Regions from separate parts of the Geodermatophilus sp. SYSU D00663 genome, predicted to be linked through region 1. Evidence: riboswitches for the same ligand, from Rfam matches in the RefSeq annotation. Region 1 holds a riboswitch; each other region holds the start of a gene.

Region 1 (3,195 bases):
CGGCCACGCCGCCGCCCCCGCCCGCCGCGCCCGCCACGGAGGCCCCGCCGCCCGGCTCCCCCTGGCGGCCGACGGCCTGACGCCGCCCCAGCCGCGCGTCGAGGGACTGGGTGAGCAGCCACCCGGCCAGCAGGACCAGGTGCAGCAGGAACAGCCACAGGCCGATGGCGACCACCGCACCGACGACCACCAGGCCGCCGAAGGGCGCGCCGAGGTCCAGGGGCAGCGACAGGAACAGCACGAAGCCCTGCAGGAAGCCGGACAGGCAGGCCGCGGTGAACAGCGCGCCGCTGACCAGCGCGCCCCACCGGCGCCGGCCGCCGGCCACCACGCCGTAGCCCCAGAGGATGGGCACGGTCAGCACGAACAGCACCGAGTAGTAGCCGACGGCGAACCGCCCGATCAGGGGCCCGGCGCCGTCCTCGCGGGCCAGGTCGGCCATGGCCGTGGCGGCCAGCAGCAGCGGGTACAGCAGCAGGGGCGTCACCACGACCAGGGGCAGCGTGAGCAGCCGGCCCCGCCAGCCGGTGAGGTTCTCCCGCCGCTGGCTGAACCGCATCAGCGCCCGCCGCAGCCCCTCGCCGTACAGCGACAGCGGCAGCAGCGCCAGCGCGAACCCCAGCAGGTCCAGCCGGACGCCGGCGTCGACCAGCCGGGCCACCGCGTCCGGCGCGCCCAGTGACTCCGGCAGCAGCTCGGCCAGCCGCTCGCTGCGCGCGCGGACCTCCCCGGCCGAGGTGGCCAGCGCGGTCAGCCGGACGGAGACCAGCACCAGCGGCACCACCGCGATGCCGGCGTAGAAGGTCAGGCCCGCGCCGATCAGCGCGAGGTCACGGCCGCGCAGCAGGCGCCGGGCACCGGCCAGCAGCGCGCGCGTCTCGACCCGCAACCGGGCCGCCGTCCACCTGCGTGCCGGGCTCACCCGCCCATGCCACCAGTCCCGGCGGCCCGGCGCCCGCCGGGGACCGGACGGCGCTCAGTCGTCGGTGCTCGCGTCGTCGGTGGTGGGGGCGTCGTTGCCCGGGTTCTGGCCGGTCTCCTGGCAACTGGCGTCGTTCTCGTTGCTGGCGTTGCCGCCGGCGGAGTCGCAGTTGGTCGGGCCGCGGGAGAAGTCGGTGTTGTCGCCACAGGCGACCAGGGAGCCGAGCAGGGCGAGCACGACGAGCGGCCGGGCCAGGCGCATCCGCGTGGAAGAGGACATGCAGCAATCGGTACACGTCCCCACGGCCGCGCAAACCGGCGGGGGTCGGGAACCTCCCGGAGTCGCCCGGTCACCGTTCGTGACTGATGTAATTACACCGGGGTGATTGTCACACGCCGGTCACGGACCTTACGCTGAGTGTGTCCAACGGGGCGCTCCGTCACCAGTCCGGGTGACACCCCGTGGACGCCGTCGAGCCGGTCCTCCCGCAGCGGAGACCGGGCCGGGGACCCATCGCAGTCCTGGGGTGTAGCGCGTGTCCGCACGCGCCGGGCGACTCCACGCCCGAACCCGTCAGCTAACCCGGTAGGCGGCCTGGGAGAAGGAGAGACCGCCGCGTGGCGTCCCTGCGCACGTCCGTCCCCGGCACGCCCGCGACCGGCCGCGGCCGCCGCGCCGCCCTCGCGCTCGTCGGCGCCCTCGGCATCGGTCTCGGGCTGGGGGCCGTCCCGGCGCCGGCCCGGGCGGAGGAGCCGACGTCGGCCGCCGAGGCCGCGCAGCTGGTCGCCGCCCGGGGCCACGAGCTCGAGGCCGTCACCGAGCAGTTCAACGAGGCCCGCGAGGCGCTCGCCGCCCAGCAGGCCGCCGCCGACGCCGCCGCCGCGCAGCTGGCCGCCGCCCAGGCCGCCGTGGACACCGCGCGGCAGCAGGTGATCGGGATCGCCCGGTCGGCCTACACCGGCGACAGCATGGGCTCGCTGCAGGCGCTCATGACCAGCGAGGACGCCGACGAGTTCGTCAACCGCGTCACCCTGCTGCAGGGCGTCGCCGGTTACCAGGGCGAGCTGCTCGGCCAGGCCGCGGCCGCCACCGAGACCGCCACCGCCGCGCAGGCCGCCGCCGCCGCGGCCGCCGCCGAGGCGCAGCGCCAGTACGACGCCGTCGCCGCCCAGCAGGCCGACCTCGAGGCGCAGATCGCCGCCTACCAGACCGACTACGCCCGGCTGAGCGCCGAGGAGCGGCGCGCCGCCCTCGAGGCCGCCGCCGCGGCGCACGCCGCCGAGGACTCCCGCGCCAGCCGCGACGAGGAGCGCGAGGACACCGCGTCGTCCTCCGCGTCCTCCTCCGCCGAGGAGCCGGCCGCGGCGGCCGCGCCGCCCAGCGGCGTCGCCGGGACCGTCGTCGCCACCGCCATGGCCCAGCGCGGCAAGCCCTACGTGTGGGCGGCCGCCGGCCCGAGCTCGTTCGACTGCTCCGGCCTCACCCAGTACGCCTTCCGCGCCGCGGGGATCAGCCTCCCGCACTCCAGCAGGATGCAGTCGACGATGGGCACCGCGGTCTCCCGCGCGAACCTGCAGCCCGGTGACCTGGTCTTCTTCTACAGCCCGGTGAGCCACGTCGGCATCTACATCGGCAACGGCCAGATGGTGCACGCGCCGACGTCGGGCGACGTCGTCAAGGTCGCCAGCATCGACGCGATGGGCGGCTACGCCGGCGCCCGCCGCATCGGCTGACGCGGGTCGCGCTCCAGCCGGGGCAGCGCCGCGGCCACCGGGTCCGGCCGCAGGTCGGCCAGCCGGCGCAGCAGGACCGGACGGGACCCCCGCCGCGCCGGACCCCGCACGACCCGACCCTGCCACGCACCTCACACCCCGCGACCGGGACGCCGGCGCCCGCTGCCGCGTTGACCCTCCGGAACCGCCCCCGACCCGAGGACCGCGCACCGATGAACCCCCGCACCGTCGCCCTGGCCTTCCGCGTCGTCGCCGTCGCCGAGGCCCTCTCCTGGATCGGCCTGCTGGCCGGCATGTACGTCAAGTACGTGCCGGAGACCTCGGAGGCCGGCGTCCAGGTGTTCGGGCCGGTCCACGGCGCGGTGTTCATCGCCTACGGGGTCGTGGCGCTGGTCGCCGCGCGGGTGCTCGGCTGGTCCCGGTGGACGACGCTGCTCGCGCTGGCCGCCTCGATCCCGCCGCTGGTCACCGTGGTGTTCGAGCGCTGGGCCGGGCGCACCGGGCGGCTGGCGGCGCCCGTCCGCGCCTGACCTACCGTTC
Region 2 (3,195 bases), on a different contig from region 1:
CGGCTCGCGGCCGGCCTGCTGGCCAGCGCCAAGGACCGCGCCGAGCACGCCCTCGCCGTCGACTCGCTCGTGCGGGCGCTCGACCCGTTCTGCACCGCGCTGTCGGTGCCGGAGCAGCCCTCGCTGCTCACGCTGCCCAACGTGCGGCACCTGGCCACCGACGTCGTCGGCACCCAGCGCCGCTCGGGCGCCCGCGGCCGCGCCGGGCTGCTGGAGCTGGTCGACGCCGTGCACCCCACCGCCGCCGTCTGCGGCACCCCGCCCGAGGCCGCCGCCGGGGTCATCGCCGAGCTGGAGGGCATGGACCGCGGCCGCTACGCCGGGCCGGTGGGCTGGCTCGACGCCCGAGGGGACGGCGAGTTCGGGCTGGCCCTCCGCTGCGCGCAGCTGGTCGACGACGACCCGTGCTCGGCCCGGCTGTTCGCCGGCTGCGGCATCGTCGCCGGCTCCGACCCGGCGGCCGAGCTCGCCGAGACCCAGTCGAAGTTCGCCGCCTTCCAGGCCGCGCTCGAGGGCTGAGCCGGCCCGCTCCCGGCCGGCCGCCGTCCTGCCCCGGGAACGACGAGGGCCCCGGCCGCGGCGCGCGGTCGGGGCCCTCGTCGGGTGAGGCGGAGGTCAGCCCACGTAGTTCACGTGCACGTGGTCCATGTGGTTGGCGGTCGCGCCGCCGCGGTCCTCCATCGCCTTCCAGGCGCCGTCGGGCGAGGTCAGGATGCGCTGCTGCCAGATGACGTACTCGACGCCGAGCTCGTCCCAGTGGTCGACGTGGTACTGGGCGATCGCGTCGCCGAGGGCGGCGTCGGACATGACCATGTAGTCCAGCGCCTTGCCGGAGGGGTGGCCGTCCGGGTCGACCGCGCTGGCCCGCGTGCCGCCGAGGGTGATGTCCGCGGCGCCCGGGACGTTGCTGACGACGGCGTTCGCCGCCGCCTGCACGGCCTCGTGGATCGCGCCGGCGGTGTTCGTGATCTCGGCGACGACCGAGGCCTGCGCGACCTGCGGGGCGGCCTCGGCGATCGGCGGGGTGGCGGCGGGCGCCGCCTCGCCGGCGGCGGCGACCGGGGCCGGGGCGGCCTCGGCGGCGGGAGCCGGAGCGGCCTCGGCCGGGGCGGCGGTCGAGCCGCTGAGCGCCAGCACCTGACCGGGATAGATCCGGTTCGGGTTGCCGCCGATGACGTCGACGTTGCGCTCGTAGAGCTCCCGCCAGCTCTGGCCGTGGGCGGCGGCGATCTTCGCCACCGTGTCCCGCCAGCGGACGGTGTACTCCTCGGTGGTGACCTCGGCCTGCTCGGCCGGGGCGGCCTGCTCGGCGGCCGGCTGCTCGGCCGGAGCGGCCGGGGCCTCGGCGGCCGGGGCGGCCTGCTCGGCGGGAGCGGCCGGCGCCTCGGCGGCGGCCGCGGTGGTGCCGTCGGTCAGGTACTTGCCGCAGGTCGGCCAGGCGCCGACGCCCTGGCCGGCCAGGACGGCCTCGGCGATCTGGACCTGCTCGGCCGGGGTGGCGAGGTCGGCGCGCGGGGCGAGGTCGGTGCCCCCGAAGGCGGCCCAGGTGGACTGGCTGAACTGCAGCCCGCCGTAGTAGCCGTTGCCGGTGTTGATGCTCCAGTTGCCGCTGGACTCGCACTGGGCGACGCCGGTCCAGTCGTGGGTGGTGGAGGCGGAGGCCGGCGAGCTCAGGACGCCCAGACCGACGGCGGCGGCGCCGGCGGCGACAGGGGCCTTGGCGATGACCTTCTTGGTGCGGACGTAGCGGGGTGCGCGGTGCTTGGGCATGGTGATGATCTCCCGATCACCGCCGGCGAGGTGAGCTGTCGGGTTCGGGCGATCGGTGCCCGGCCGCGGTCCGCGGCTTCACCCCGAGGCGCGCTCCGACAGGCCCCCGTAGGCCGTCGCGCGCCGGAAGAGTGGGTCCCCCACCCCTGCCCTGGGAGTTGACGTGGGCGACCGGTGGGCAGGGTTTGGCGGACCGGCGCCGCGCTCTGTGTTCGCTGAGCGCAGCCAAAACGTTACGTGTCGTCATGTCGACTGTCGTCGTGACGGCGGTCACACGGCGGTTCGGCCGGGGCGTGTGGGGTACGGCGTGACGTCGGCGTGACCACCGCGCGGGTAACGGAACCCGCTGCTCGCCGCGCACGATCGGGCCCTGCCGGGGTCGTGCCGTCCCCGCCGCGTCCGCGCCGGGTCCCGTGACGAAGGCCACCGGGAACGGGTGGCGGACCGGCCCGTCACGAGGGCCTGGGACGAGCTCCCGGGCCGTGCCCGGGCCCCGTCCGGCGCTCCTCGGACCGGTCAGGCCAGCGCGCGGCCCGCGGCCTCCCGCAGGGCGACGGCGAGGTCGGCCTCCGCGCGCTGGTCGGTGCGGGCGACGACCACCCGCGGCCCGCCGCGCGCCAGCGCGGCGGCGAGCTCCTCCGGCGTGGTCACCGCCACCGCCTCCCACCCCAGGGACGCCGCGACGGCGACCAGGTCCCGCCCGTGCGGCGTGCCGAACACCCGCCGGTAGTCGTGGGCGTACGCCGGCCGCCCGGGCTCCAGCTGGGCGAAGATCCCGCCCCCGTCGTTGTCGGGCACCACCACGGTGAGGTCCGGGCGCGGCTCGCCCTCGCCGGTGAGCAGCCCCTGCAGGTCGTGCAGGAACGTCAGGTCGCCCATGAGCGCCACCGCCGGCCCGCCGTGGACCAGCGCGGCGCCGACGGCGGTGGACACCGTGCCGTCGATGCCGGCGACGCCGCGGTTGGCGAGCACGGCGACGTCGCCGCGCGGGACGGCGAGCCGGTCGACGTCGCGCACCGGCGTGGAGGAGCCGAGCACCAGCAGCGCCCCCGGCGGCAGCGCGGCGACGACGTCGCGGGCCAGCCGGGCGGCGGTCAGCCCGCGCGCGGCGTCCAGGGCGGCGTCGACGGCGGCGCCCACCCGGTCCGCGGCCGCGCGCCAGGCGGCGGCCCAGCCGGGGTCGCAGGGCGGCCCGGCCGGCGGGGCGGCGCGGGTGACCAGCGCGGCGGAGCGGCCGGCGTCGGGCCAGCGCGGCCCGGCGACCACGGTCTCCACGCGCACCCGCGGGTCGGCCAGCAGCGCGGACACCGGCCGGGACAGCGTCGGCCGGCCGACGACGACCACCCGGTCGGGCCGGTGCGCGTCCAGCCAGCCGGGCACGCCGAGCAGCAGCGCCCCGCCGCGCACGGCGCCGTCGGTCCACGC
Region 3 (3,195 bases), on a different contig from region 1:
ACCGCTGGTAGGCCGCGGGGCCGCCGTAGCTCTCCTGCACCGTGTACCAGAGGACGCCGTCGTAGCCCCAGTTGTGCGTGCCGTCGAAGCCGTTGACCGGCAGCAGCTCGACGAAGTCGACGCCGAGGTCGGCGAGGTGGCCCAGCCGGTCGATGGCCGAGTCGAGGGTGCCCTCGGGCGTGAACGTGCCGACGTGCAGCTCGTAGACGACGCCGCCGGCGAGCGGGCGCCCGGTCCAGGCGGTGTCGCCCCAGGCGTACGCCGACGGGTCGAACCGGCGGGACAGGCCGTGCACGCCGTCGGGCTGGCGACGCGAGCGCGGGTCGGGGCGCGGCGTGTCGTCGTCGCCGAGCAGGTAGCCGTAGTCGGACTCCGGGCCGGCCTCGACCTCGGCCCGCCACCAGCCGTCGTCGTCGCGGCGCATGTCGTGCACCGTGCCGTCGACCTGCAGGCGCACACGCTCGGGCACGGGCGCCCAGACGGCGAACTCGACGGGTGCGGACATGCGGGGGCCTCCCAGCGGTAGTGCGGCTGACCGGTCCCTCTTGCCCGCTGCGGGCGCGGTCAACCGCGAGCGGCAGCCGGGGGAGCGGGTCCCCCGGCTGCCGCCTCGGGTCACGGCAGCTGCAGGACCTGCCCGACGTGGATGACGTCCGGGTTGCTGACGGTGCCGCTGTTGGCCGACCAGAGGGCCTTCCAGCCGCCCTCGACGCCCTGGTCCCGGGCGATCGTGCCCAGCGTGTCGCCGGACCGCACGGTGTACGAGCCGCCGGACGCCCCGGCGGCGGACTCCCCGGCCCGGGCGGCCGTGTCCGGCTCGGCCGGCGCGGGTGCGGCGGCGGGCGCGGCGGCCGGCGAGCCGGCCTCCGGGGCGCCCGGGTCCAGGCCCTTGCCGCAGGTGGGCCAGGCGCCCGGGCCCTGGACGTCGAGCGTGCGCTCGGCGACGGCGATCTGCTGCGCCTTGGTGGCCAGGTCGGCGCGCGCGGCGTACTCGGTGCCGCCGAAGGCCGCCCAGGTGGACTGGCTGAACTGCAGGCCGCCGTAGTAGCCGTTGCCGGTGTTGATGCTCCAGTTGCCGCTGGACTCGCACTGGGCGACGGCGTCCCAGTCGTTGGGAGCGGCGGCCGAGGCCGGGCCGGCGGTGACGCCGATCGCGGCCGCGGCCACGCCGGTCGTCACGAGGGCACGGCGGAGCAGGGACGTGGACGTGCGCATGGGGGATCTCCGATCCGCCGCCTGCGAGGTGAGCTGTCGGGTTCGGAGCGATCGGTGCCCCGGCCGCACGGCGTGCGGCTTCACCCCGAGGCGCTGCGTCCGGTCCCCCCGTGACCGCGGTGCAGGCGCCGAAGTGGGTCCCCCACCCCCGTCCTGGCTGTGCTCGAGGAACGGAGCCCGGCGGACGGGGTTCGGCGGACCGGCTCCGGCACGCGGCAGTCGGTTGGCCCGCGTGCGGTCGCAAAGGTAACGGGAGCATCACGAGACGGCACACCGGCACCACCCGTCACGGCGTGTCGCCCGGCCCGTGCCGGGCGGCGCGCACGAGATCGCCGGCAGGGGCCGCAGGTCACGGCGGCGCCGGCAGGCGCCGCCGTGACCTCCGTCTCAGTCCCGGACGAGCAGGGCCACCGGCAGCCGGGCCAGCAGCTCGCCGACGGGCGCTCCGCCGGCGTCGGAGACGACCCGCGTGCCGGTGAGCACGTCGCGCCACGCACCGGTCGGCAGCGTCAGCGCGGTGTCGCCCCAGCCGGTGGCGGCCAGCGCCACCGGCAGCCGGGTCGCCACGGTCACCGCGCCGCCCTGCTCCCCGGACCCACGGTCGAAGGCGACGACGTGCTGCGCGGCGGACCCGGTGGCCGCCACGGGGGTGTAGCCGGTGAACAGCTCCGGGGAGTCCCGCCGCAGCCGCAGCGCCCGCGACACGACGAGCAGCTTGGCCGCGCCGGTGTCGTCGACCTCCGGCACCTCCCCGCCGTCGAGCCGGGCCAGCAGCGCGCGCCGCTCGTCGTAGTCGACCGGGCGGCGGTTGTCGGGGTCGACGAGCGAGTGGTCCCACAGCTCGGTGCCCTGGTAGACGTCCGGGACGCCGGGCATCGTCAGCTGCAGCAGCTTCTGCGCCAGCCCGTTGGACCGGCCCGCCGGGCCGATCCGCGCGACGAAGGCCTCGATCTCGCGGTTCGTGGCCTCGTCGTCGTAGGCGGCGTCGACCATCGCGTGCAGCTGCGCCTCGAACGCCTCGTCGACGTCGGTCCACGTCGTCGACTGCCCGGCCTCCCGGGCCGCCTTCTCCGCGTAGGCGTGCGCCCGCTCGCGGGACAGCGGCCACGCGCCGACCAGGTTCTGCCACACCAGGTGCGCCAGCGGCCGGTCGGGCAGCGGGTGGCGGGACAGCCAGCCGCGGACCAGGTCCGCCCACTCCGTCGGCACCTCGGCGAGGACGGCCAGGCGCGCCCGGGTGTCCTCGCTGCGCTTGGTGTCGTGCGTGGTGAGCGTCGTCATCGACTCCGGCTTGCGCTCCAGCCGCCGCGCCTGCGCCTCGTGGAACTCCTCCGGGGTGCTGCCGAAGCGCGCCGGGTCGCCGCCGACCTCGTTGAGCACCACGAACCGCGCCCACCGGTAGTAGGCGCTGTCCTCGACGCCCTTGGCCATCACCGGGCCGCTGGTCTGCTCGAACCGGGTGGCCGCCTCGGTGCCGGCCTGCGCCAGGACCGGGTGCAGCGCGTCGACCGCGGCGACCAGGTCGGGACGGCGGTCGCGGACGTCGCCCACGGCGGCGTCGAGGTGCTCGCGGCCGTCGGGCAGGTAGGTGCGGTAGACGGAGAAGGAGGCCAGCAGCTCGGCCAGCGCCTCCTTCTCCGTCTCCACGTCGACGCCCGGCAGCTCGCCGATGACGCGCACCAGCCGGGCGACCTCGGAGCCGAGGATCCCGTCGGTCACCTCGCGCTTGCAGTCGTGCACCAGCTGCCCGTAGTCGACCGCCCGGCCGGACAGCTCGGTGTCCAGCGCGGTCAGCGCCGCCTCGCCGGCCGGGTCGACCAGGACGTCGTCGACCTCGGCCAGCGCGTCGTAGCCGGTGGTGCCGGCCGCCCGCCAGCTCTCCGGCAGGTCCTCACCGGGCTCGAGGATCTTCTCGACCACCGTCCACCGGCCGCCCGACGCCTCGGCCAGCCGGTCCAGGTACTCCTTGGGGTCGGCCAG
Region 4 (3,195 bases), on a different contig from region 1:
CCCGGGCCCCTCCGTCTCGGGGACCTCGTACACCGCGGCCGACTCCAGCCGCTCGTGCGGGAGGTACGGGCGGCCGGGGTCGCCGACGAGCACCTCGCAGCCGCGGGCCCGCGCCCGGTCGAGGAAGGGCAGCACCCGCCCGGTCATCTCCCGGTCGTAGCAGACGTCCCCGGCGACGACGACGTCGACGGCGGGCGGCTCGCGGTCCAGCACGTCGCCGGTGACGCTGATGCCCGCGACGCCGTTGAGGCCGGCGTTGACGCCGACCGCCGTCCGGGAGAACGGGTCGACGTCGCTGGCCAGCACCCACCGGGCACCGGCGAGGACGGCGGCGACGGCCACCAGGCCGCTGCCCGACCCGAGGTCGAGCACCGTGCGGCCGGTGACGGTGGCGGGCTCGTCGAGCAGGTGGCGGGCCAGCGCCTGCCCGCCGGGCCAGGCGGCGGCCCAGAACGGCGGCTCCCCGCCCGCCCCGCCGGCCGCGGTCTCCATCGCCTCCCACAGGGCGACGACGTCGTCGGCGACGTGCAGCCGCACCTCGGGGACGAGCGAGGGCCGGCGCACCTGGGTGTGCGCGCGGACGAACCCCGCGGGCACCACCCGGGTGGCCGGCCCTCGATGGATCACGTGTCGATCAGTACCAGCCGGTGGCCTGGCTGTGCGCCCAGGCGTCGCACGGCGAGCCGTAGCGCTCCTCGATGTAGATCAGGCCGGCGTCGATCTGGCGGTAGCCGTCGGAGGTCTTGGCGATCCCGGTGCTGGCCCAGGTGGAGTCCAGGAACTGCGGGATGCCGTAGGCGGTGCTGGTGGGGTTCTGGGCGTTGGGGTTCCAGCCGCTCTCCTTGCCCCACAGCTTCTCCAGGCAGGAGAACTGCTCGCCGCTGCCGACCTTGCTCAGCGCGTAGTCCTTGAAGGAGCCGGAGGGCGCGGCGGGCGCGGCCTCCTCGGCGGCCTGCTCCTCGGCGGCCTGCTGCGCGGCGGCGGCCTCGGCGGCGGCCTGCGCCTCGGCGGCCTGGCGGGCGGCCTCCTGCTCCGCGGCGACGCGGGCGGCCTCCTGCTCGGCGGCGACGCGGGCGGCCTCGGCCTCGGCGGCCTGGCGGTCGCGCTCGGCCTGCTCGGCGGCGAGCTGCGCGTGGGCGGCACCGGCCTCCTGCGCGCTGCGCTCGGCGCGCGAGGCGGCGATGTCGGCCAGCGACGTCAGGTCGGGGGCGGTCGCGGCCTGCTGCTCGGGGATGCCCAGCTCGTCGGCGACGCTGACCGCGGTGCCGGCGGTGTCGGTACCGGCGGAGGCGGCGGGGCCGCTGGTGGAGACGACGCCGACGATCAGCGCGCCGGCGGCGGCGGCGCCGAGCAGGAGGGCCGGGCGGCGCGGGCCCAGCGGCGGGCCGCCGCGGCGGAACAGGCGCCGGCGGGCGGGGGCCTCGGCGGCGTCCGCGACCGCGGGCAGCTCGCGGGTGGCGGTGCCGGCCGTGGTCTCGGCGGCGGTGTCGGGGGTGTCGGCGGTGGCGAGCTCGACGGTCGCGGGGGCGTCGGCAGGCGTGTTCGGGACGTGGCGGGACATGAGGGGGTGAGGGCTCCGAGGGAGAGTGCGCGCGGCAGCGGGCCCGGAGGCGGACCTCGGGCATGCGCGTGCGGCGCGGGGCTACGGGTGTCGCGGACTACGGGGTCCCCGGCGACGTCGTCGCAGGGAGCGGCAGGGCAGGGGCGGCCGGCGTCAGGCGGACGCGGGAGCGCGGTGTGCGCGCGGGCAGCTGCACCTGCGGGCCGCTTCGGCCCGGAGGCGGGGCATGCGGGGACTCTCCGTTTCTTCCGTGAGCCGCCTACCGAGTTAGCTGACGGGTTCGGGCGGGAAGGAGCCCTACGCGCGCCGGGCCGGAGCTCGGCGGGCGCGATTCACCCCAGTACTGCGGTGGGTCCCCGGCTCGCGTCCACGGGCGCGGACACGACTCGGCGGCGTCCGGCCGGGCTCCCCAGGACGGGGACCTGACGACCAGCCGGACGCCAGCCACCGTACGGTCGTTACCGGTTCGTGACAACCGCCGGGGCCGGAGGTGCGGCCGTGACGGGTGGGGCGGACCCCCTCGTCCCGGAACCCGCCCCCGCGTCGCCGCTGGTCAGGAGGCCGCGGCCACCTCGGGCCGGCCGGGCCCGTGCAGCGGTGTCACGTCGGACACGTCCGTCCCGGACGACGCCGGACGCGACTCCGCCCGGAGTCCACCGGCGGACTCCTCCAGTCGGGCCAGCCCCCGCTTGTCGCCGAGGGCGGGGACGTCGTCGGGCACGACGCCGGTGACGACGGCGAGCGCCTCGTCCAGCTGCCCGGTCAGCAGGCGCAGCCAGTCGCGCGCCCGGTCGCGCTCGTCGCGCAGGGGCTCGAGCTCGGCCTCGACGGCGTGCCGGCGCTCGAGCGCCTCGGCGTCGGCCCGCGCCCGTGCCGCGGCGGCCTCGCGGTCCCGCCGCTCGCGCTCCGCGGCGGCCGCCTCCTCCAGCCGGGCCGCCTCGCGGCGCGCGGCCTCGAGGACGGCGGCGGCCTCGCTGCGGGTCTGCTCGCGGGCGGCGAGCACCGCCTCGCGCATCTCGGCCACCCCGGACAGCCGGGCCTGCGCCTCGGCGAGCGCCTCGGCGCGGATCCGCCCGGCCTCCTCCTCGGCGGCGGCCGTCAGCGCGGCGGCCTCCTCCTCGGCCCGCCGCACGATCGCGGCCGCGTCCTCGGGGCCGGGCAGGCTCTGCCGCTCGCGGACCAGCTGGGCCAGCCGCCGGCGGGCGTTCTGCAGCTTGGCCGAGGCGGCGGCGTAGCGGCTGAGCAGGTGCTCGTTCTCCCGGCGCAGGACCAGCAGCTCGGTCTCGGCCCAGGCGACGTAGTCGTCCACCTGCACGCGGTCGTAGCCGCGGACCGCCCCGGTGAACACCGGCCCGGTGCCCAGCAGGCCGTCGAGCCCACGTCCCGGAGGCGGCTCCGCGGTGCCGTCCCCGGTCCCGTCGGGAGCAGCTCCCCGTCCCCGCAGCGACATCCCGGTTCCCCCTCGGTGCGCCGTCCGATCCGGCCCCCCACCGGCGCGCCGGTCGGGGGTGATCACAGAGTTCCACCCGCCGGGTGCGGCCGGACGGGTCGACACGGACGCGCGCGGGGCGTCCGGACCGGTCGCGCCCGGACGTGCCGGGCCGGTCACCGAGCGCGGTCGAGAGGTCTCAGTA

What was found. Region 1 has a riboswitch for cyclic di-AMP ahead of ACI79Z_RS15640 (C40 family peptidase). Riboswitches for the same ligand answer to the same signal wherever they lie in the genome.
Region 2: it holds a riboswitch for cyclic di-AMP, as region 1 does, so the genes downstream of both, ACI79Z_RS01135 (transglycosylase family protein) here and ACI79Z_RS15640 (C40 family peptidase) in region 1, are expected to answer to the same signal.
Region 3: it holds a riboswitch for cyclic di-AMP, as region 1 does, so the genes downstream of both, ACI79Z_RS19725 (transglycosylase family protein) here and ACI79Z_RS15640 (C40 family peptidase) in region 1, are expected to answer to the same signal.
Region 4: it holds a riboswitch for cyclic di-AMP, as region 1 does, so the genes downstream of both, ACI79Z_RS15165 (aggregation-promoting factor C-terminal-like domain-containing protein) here and ACI79Z_RS15640 (C40 family peptidase) in region 1, are expected to answer to the same signal.

Annotation. Positions count from the first base shown of each region.
Region 1 covers NZ_JBJGZT010000019.1:72,189-75,383, reverse strand. The annotation lists gene ACI79Z_RS15655 (transglycosylase domain-containing protein) at 1-80, shown strand, start outside; partial or broken gene ACI79Z_RS15650 (YhjD/YihY/BrkB family envelope integrity protein) at 107-922, opposite strand; gene ACI79Z_RS15645 (hypothetical protein) at 977-1,201, opposite strand; cyclic di-AMP (ydaO/yuaA leader) riboswitch at 1,396-1,528, shown strand; gene ACI79Z_RS15640 (C40 family peptidase) at 1,540-2,655, shown strand; gene ACI79Z_RS15635 (hypothetical protein) at 2,628-2,765, opposite strand; gene ACI79Z_RS15630 (DUF3817 domain-containing protein) at 2,868-3,185, shown strand.
Region 2 covers NZ_JBJGZT010000001.1:225,005-228,199, forward strand. The annotation lists gene ACI79Z_RS01130 (isochorismate synthase) at 1-519, shown strand, start outside; gene ACI79Z_RS01135 (transglycosylase family protein) at 616-1,770, opposite strand; cyclic di-AMP (ydaO/yuaA leader) riboswitch at 1,775-1,944, opposite strand; gene menD (2-succinyl-5-enolpyruvyl-6-hydroxy-3-cyclohexene-1-carboxylic-acid synthase) at 2,287-3,195, opposite strand, start outside.
Region 3 covers NZ_JBJGZT010000030.1:25,764-28,958, forward strand. The annotation lists gene treZ (malto-oligosyltrehalose trehalohydrolase) at 1-505, opposite strand, end outside; gene ACI79Z_RS19725 (transglycosylase family protein) at 616-1,215, opposite strand; cyclic di-AMP (ydaO/yuaA leader) riboswitch at 1,219-1,353, opposite strand; gene treY (malto-oligosyltrehalose synthase) at 1,603-3,195, opposite strand, start outside.
Region 4 covers NZ_JBJGZT010000018.1:72,930-76,124, forward strand. The annotation lists gene ACI79Z_RS15160 (class I SAM-dependent methyltransferase) at 1-627, opposite strand, end outside; gene ACI79Z_RS15165 (aggregation-promoting factor C-terminal-like domain-containing protein) at 635-1,561, opposite strand; cyclic di-AMP (ydaO/yuaA leader) riboswitch at 1,803-1,963, opposite strand; gene ACI79Z_RS15170 (hypothetical protein) at 2,115-3,011, opposite strand.